DNA from 2 places in the Paenibacillus sp. FW101-FHT12H11 genome. Region 1 is predicted to be linked to the other one. Evidence: a T-box and tRNA genes for the amino acid it is inferred to sense, from the RefSeq annotation. Region 1 holds a T-box; the other holds one or more tRNA genes.
The links. A T-box is a leader RNA that pairs with one kind of tRNA and senses whether it is charged. The one in region 1 lies ahead of leuS (leucine--tRNA ligase), so its partner is inferred to be a tRNA-Leu.
Positions count from the first base shown of each region.

Region 2: it has a tRNA-Leu gene. The T-box ahead of leuS (leucine--tRNA ligase) is inferred to sense a tRNA for this amino acid. The anticodon was not compared.

Region 1 covers NZ_JBYTCO010000010.1:330,702-334,115, forward strand. Annotated here, with positions in the region: gene leuS (leucine--tRNA ligase) at 1-1,963, opposite strand, end outside; T-box leader at 2,027-2,264, opposite strand; gene AC3WTJ_RS29665 (class I SAM-dependent DNA methyltransferase) at 2,333-3,094, opposite strand; gene AC3WTJ_RS29670 (CvfB family protein) at 3,096-3,414, opposite strand, start outside.
Region 2 covers NZ_JBYTCO010000004.1:444,936-448,349, reverse strand. Annotated here, with positions in the region: gene AC3WTJ_RS15500 (extracellular solute-binding protein) at 1-1,245, opposite strand, end outside; gene AC3WTJ_RS15495 (SRPBCC family protein) at 1,401-1,664, shown strand; tRNA gene AC3WTJ_RS15490 (tRNA-Leu) at 1,792-1,873, opposite strand; tRNA gene AC3WTJ_RS15485 (tRNA-Glu) at 1,891-1,962, opposite strand; gene corA (magnesium/cobalt transporter CorA) at 2,118-3,047, shown strand; gene AC3WTJ_RS15475 (methyl-accepting chemotaxis protein) at 3,119-3,414, opposite strand, start outside.

The DNA.
Region 1 (3,414 bases):
ATTGAACTTGACCGTTCTCATCCACAAACAGTCTCCACACACGGTTCAAATAACGGTAAATGCCGTCTACACCCGTTGTGTTCCATGGTTTTGTCGCTTCAAGCGGTCCCATGAACATCTCGTAAATACGCAGTGTATCCGCGCCTTGATCGCTCACGATATCATCCGGATTTACAACGTTGCCGCGTGATTTACTCATTTTCTCCATGTTTTCGCCAAGAATCATCCCTTGGTTGACCAACTTATGGAACGGCTCCTTCGTATGAACAAATCCAAGATCATAAAGCACTTTATGCCAGAAACGGGCATATAGCAAGTGAAGTACCGCATGCTCAGCTCCGCCAATATATAAATCAACCGGCAGCCATTGCTGTTGAAGCTCATGCGAGCAGAACTCTTTATCGTTACGCGGATCGATGAAACGCAGGTAGTACCAGCAGCTGCCAGCCCATTGCGGCATCGTATTCGTCTCGCGGCGAGCTTTCATCCCCGTTTCCGGATCGATCGTATTCACCCATTCCGATACGTTCGCCAGCGGTGATTCCCCAGTTCCCGAAGGTTTAATTTCATCAACTTGAGGAAGCAGAAGCGGAAGTTGATCAACCGGTACAGGCTTCATCGTGCCATCTTCCAAGTGAAGAATCGGAATCGGCTCTCCCCAGTATCTTTGACGGCTGAACAGCCAGTCTCTCAAGCGGTAAGTGACCTTGCCTTGACCTTTGCCGTTCTCTTCAAGCCAAGCGATCATGTGACTGATGCCTTGCTCAATGTTCATGCCATCGATAGGTCCGGAATTCACATGAGCGCCGTCTCCAGCGTAAGCTTCTTTCTCCACATTGCCGCCTTGCACAACTTCAATTATCGGCAGATCGAACTGTTTCGCAAACTCCCAGTCACGTTGGTCGTGTCCAGGCACTGCCATGATGGCGCCAGTACCGTAACCGCCAAGCACATAATCCGCGATCCAGATCGGCACTTTCCCGCCGTTTACAGGATTAATCGCATAAGCACCTGTGAATACGCCTGTTTTGTCTTTAGCCAGGTCAGTACGCTCCAGATCGCTTTTGCGGGAAGCTTTTTCTTGATATTCTTTCACAGCGGCCGTTTGTCCGTCTGTCGTAATTTGCTGCACAAGCTCGTGCTCAGGTGCAAGCACACAATAAGTCGCTCCGAACAAAGTATCTGGACGCGTTGTAAAGACAGTCAGGCTCTTCTCTTCATGCCCTTCGATCGCAAATTGAACTTCAGCCCCTGTCGATTTACCGATCCAGTTGCGCTGCATATCTTTAATGCTCTCCGACCAGTCAAGCTCCTCCAGATCCTCAAGCAAACGTTCAGCGTATTCCGTAATTCTCAGAATCCACTGACGCATCGGTTTACGGATGACCGGGTGGCCTCCACGTTCACTTAGGCCGTCGATAACTTCTTCATTTGCAAGAACCGTACCCAGTGCCGGACACCAGTTAACAGGCACTTCGTCTACATAAGCAAGGCCTTTGTTGTACAGTTGGATGAAAATCCATTGCGTCCATTTGTAATACTCCGGATCCGTCGTGGAAATCTCGCGATCCCAATCGTAGGAAAATCCGAGCGATTTAATTTGACGGCGGAACGTATCGATATTTTTTTGCGTAAAATCACGTGGATCATTCCCTGTATCCAAAGCGTATTGCTCAGCCGGAAGTCCGAACGCGTCCCAGCCCATTGGGTGAAGAACGTTGAAGCCTCTCATCCGTTTGAAACGGGAGACGATGTCCGTTGCCGTATAACCTTCCGGATGTCCTACATGCAGACCTGCTCCTGAAGGATATGGAAACATATCCAGCGCATAAAATTTCGGCTTATCCGAATTTTCCAGCACTTTGAATGTTTTCTTAGCATCCCAGTAAGCTTGCCATTTGGGCTCAATCGCTTGGGGATTGTAACCCTGTAATTCCTTGGTTTCTTTCGTTTCCTGTGTCATGTGAAATTTCCTCCCTGTGTACGGCTATAAGCGCCAAAAAACCCCTCATCGCTAGCGGATATCGCTAGGGACGAGAGGTTAGATTCCCGTGGTACCACCCTAGTTAACACCAGGCATGCTTTGCCTGTGTTCACTCTGCCCCTTAACGCGGGTGAAACGATCCGGCTAACGCCAACATGCGTGGCGATTCACCTTCTAGCTCCAAGGCGAGTTCACAAGACGGACATCTACCGGCTTCCACCCTTTAACCGGCTCTCTGCGAGATGCTGTGCAAGTTACTAATCCTCTTCCAAGCTTTGTGATCATCTGATTAGCTTTGATTATATGTAAAATAATGCCGCACTGTCAAGCGGCGGGGCTCCTTATGCTTTATTTCTTTGCAATAAAGAAAGCCCGCTCTGTCAGCTTCGTAGGTTGTTCCCATGTAAAGTCGGCAGCCTTGTACACTTCATGAAAGCCTGCTTCCCTCAGCATCTGCTCAAGCCAATCCAGTGCATAAGCGCGCTGTTCATGCGTTTCATCGATGCGCTGGAACAATTCCTTGCCGCCTTCCTCTTTGACAAAGATGGTCAATTCGTGCTGAATTTGAACTCTTTCCTCATCCAACTCGCTTGTCCAAATGTAAGCTACATCCTCTTCGTTCAAGAAGAAGGGCTGAGATTCCGCATAAGCAAACAGCTGCTGGGGCGTATGCACATCGAACAGGAATAAACCGCCCGGCTTAAGCCCTTCATACGTTTGGCGAAAGGCATCTACAATGTCCTCTTCCTCTAGCAAATAGTTTAAACTATCGCAGAATGATAGAGCGACATCAACCGGTTCCCCCAGCTCCCACTCCCGCAAATCCTGCTGAAACAAACGAACCGAACCGCTGCGCGCAAGCTGTGGGTGTTCTCCTGCTTTTTGCTCCGCTACAGCCAGCATATCTTCCGACAAGTCAATGCCTGTCATTAGATATCCTTCCAATGCCAGCGGAATTGTCAAATTGCCGGTACCGCAGCCGAGATCAACGATCGAAACCGGCTTCACGCCAAACCGGTCAAAGCTTTCTTTGACGAAACGATGCCAATCCTCGTAAGGCATGCTGTTCATCAGACGGTCATACGTGTAGGCAAATTTCTCATAGCTCATGTTAACTAGGATTCTCCTCTTTTTTCAGATAGGTCCAGTCGTCCTCCTGATAGATGAGCCCGTCTTTCATCAGCTTGCCTAACGCACGCTTAAAAGCCGCTTTGCTCAGGCCAAACCGATCCTTAATGATGTCCGCAGACGTTTTATCTGAAAATGGCATCGCATTTCCAGGACGCGTCTCTAACACGCTAAGAATTTTGTCCGCGTCTTCATCGCGGCCTTTTTCCTTTGGCTGTCTCATCGACAAGTTCACGCGTCCATCTTCTTCGCGAACGAAGGCGACACGTACATCCACCAACTCACCCACGCGAAGTAATCGT
Region 2 (3,414 bases), on a different contig from region 1:
CTCTGCATTGACCGGCTGGTTAATATCGTACTTAATTTGCCCGTTTTCTTCCGTGAAGTTTTGTCCTTTGATGCCATATGCAAAAAATTGGTCAGCATCAGGACTGCTGTAAGCCCACTCCAGATACTTAATGATGTTCTCCGGATTTTTGGTTTTGGCCGGAATCACCCAGACGAAATAAATCTCATCGGATTGCAGCGCCATGCCTTTATCACCGCGTGGACCTTGTGGGGGGGCAATCATGCTAACTGAGGCTGACGGTTGGTTAAGGAACGTTTTTGCTGCGTTATCCTTGCCGTACCCAGCCAGGTATTGATAAACGGCAGCTCCCCATACCCCAACTTCCCCTTTGGCAATGGAAGCATTCTGTTCATCTTCTTTTTTCACAAATAAATTGGGATTGATGTAGCCTTTATCGTATAACTGCTTGTAGAAAGCGATCGCTTCCTTCATTCTTGGATCGATAATGTCCGGAACGAGCTGCCCGTTCTTGAGGCTCCACTTGTTCGTATGAACACCGAATGCAGGTGTGAAAATATCCGTCCATACAATATTGTTGAACATGCCTAAACCATATTCATCATTTGGATCGCCGTTGCCGTTCATATCTTCTTTTTTAACCGCTTCGAAAAAGGCTAAGTAGTCGTCAAGTGTCTTAGGAGTATCCATTTTCAGCTTATCCAACCAATCCTGGCGGATAAAGATAGAACGGTCGGCCGGTACCCCACGGGTAACAGGGATGCCATAGATTTTACCGTCCTTGGAAATACGGGGACTTTTCCAGAATTCTGCGGGTATTTTCTTTTTCAGCGTAGGCGCGTATTTATCAATGAGGGGACCGAGTTCGAGAAAAACGCCTTGATCGACAGCACCGCTGTGAATGGTAGATACGATACTGTCCGTCCGGATCAAGTCAGCCAGATCACCGGATGCAAACCGTAGGGATAACTGCTGGGCATAATCGCTATGTCCCAAGAAATCATACTTCACATTGAAACCGGATAATCGGTTCAGTTCTTTCTTGTAGATATCATCTTCTTTGGCTTGTTTGGCATAGGCAAATTCGGAATGGGACAGAAGAATATGAATGGGATCGGAAGCCGATGCACCTGAAGTGGAAGTTGCTTTTGGATCAGTATAAGAATTGCCGCAGCCGGCTAGCATAACAACAGACATCAAAGCTCCAACTATCGTGATTGCGCTCCGCTTGCGAAGGAAACGGGAGTTGTTCGAAAGTGCTTTCAAATGAAGTAGCCCCTCTCTATACACTTTATTATCATGGGCCCATGATAGTTTTCATTATATTAACACTTACAATAAATTTACATGTGTTTTTAGTCGGAATTATGTGTTTATTCAAAATACATAGATAGCAAGGTAAGAAGGTTGTTTGGCACGTTATGGACAACTACTTCAACTTCGTAATGGACAAGAGCGAGTGGCAGGATACCGACATTGTCTTTGAAATCACCGTGAAGGACGGAACAACAGAAGTTCGCTTTACGCACGTAGGTTTAGTCCCATCATACGAGTGCTACAGCGTTTGCTCGGACTCCTGGGGCACCTATATCAACGGAAGCCTACGCAGCTTGATTACGGAGGGTAAAGGCCAGCCCAACCAGAGCGAGCGGATTGCGAATAAACACGGCTTGGAAAACTCTTAGGAAGACTAGGAAGACTCGGCAATCCCTTATCCCTTACCCACAATTCTCTCCTCATGCAAAAAACCAAGGAGCTAAGCGAGAAAAGCTCGCATAGCTCCTTGGTCTTTAAATGTTTGAAAATCTGGGATGCGGTCGGAGGGATTTGAACCCTCACGCCTTGTGAGCGCCACCCCCTCAAGATGGTGTGTCTGCCTTTCCACCACGACCGCATAAGAGGATAAAAAACTGACCCGTAGGGGACTCGAACCCCTGTTACCTCCGTGAAAGGGAGGTGTCTTAACCACTTGACCAACGGGCCACGAAAGTCATGAAGCTTGTGCAGCCCATTTTGACGACAATTGTTATTATAAAGGATCAAATCTCAATTGACAAGTGCAAAATCTGGATCACTTCCGGACAAATATGGTATGCTGAAACCAATTCAACCTGACCGAGGTGTTTGGTTTGTCATCCATGCTCATATATGATTCTACACAGGCAACCGTCCACGAGGAAGAGGTGCGCATTCCATCCCCAAACGAAGTTGTTTGGGTGCGAATGGAGAACCCGTCGCCCGACGAAGTCAAACATGTCCTTGGCGATGTATTCAAGTGCCACCCGCTCCTCGTTGAGGATGCCATCAAACTAAACCAACGGCCGAAGATGGATACGTATAAAAATCACGTCTTCCTAACCTTCTTTGCTGTCTCCGAGGGGCTGGAGCCCCAAGAAATTGCGATCGTGATCGGCTCTAATTTTGTTATCACCGTTTACAAAGACAAGCTCCCTTTCATGGATCAGCTCTACCTGACATGCCAAGAAGTGCCTGAACGAATCAGCCATCCCGGCGTCATTTTGCACGCCATTCTGGACCGCTGTGTTGACGATTATACCGTCATCGTGGAACATCTGGACGATCGGCTCGACCACATGGAGCAATCCGTCTATCAAAATCCCGCGATTCGCATCGCGCAGGATATTTTCCAGCTGAAAAGAATCATGCACCAGCTCCGCCGCGTCATTGTCGATGAGCGAATTGCCCTGGCGGCTATTGCTCACCACTCTTTTCCATACACGCGGGAAGAAGATAATGTCTACTTCATGGATGTTATGGACCATATTTCGCGCGTCGTAGATTCGCTGGATATTTTCCGTGAGTCGCTGACAGGGCTGCTTGAGCTCCAAATGAGCATGAAATCCGATCGCATGAACGAAATTATGAAAACATTAACGGTTTTCAGCACGATTTTTCTGCCGCTCACCTTTATTGTCGGCGTCTACGGCATGAACTTCAAAATCATGCCCGAGTTAGGTTGGGACTATGGTTATCTGTATGTCTGGATCCTGATGATTGGCATTGGTTTCTTGATGTGGTACTTTTTCAAACGTAAACATTGGTTTTGACTATCATCCATTGCGCAAAACAACGAAAGGCACCCGCCGTGATATCCACAATCACCGAGTGCCTTTTTTCCTTATGCTATTTTAAAATAAGCAACTGATTCATTGAGTGTATTCACAACCGAGCGAAGCTGCTCGGATGCTGCAGCGATATTCTGCATCATGGCTAACTGCTCTTCCGTTGCAGCGGCAACGTTCTGCGATTTGATCAGAATCTGCGACGAACTCGCAGCCGAGTGCTCCATCGTCGCAGAAATTTCCTGCGAGCTCGCCGACATTTGCTCCGTGATGGCTGAAGTCTCATGGATTTGCGTGACAATGTGCGTGACGGATGCCATGATCGTATGGAAGCTCTGATTTACTTCCTGCA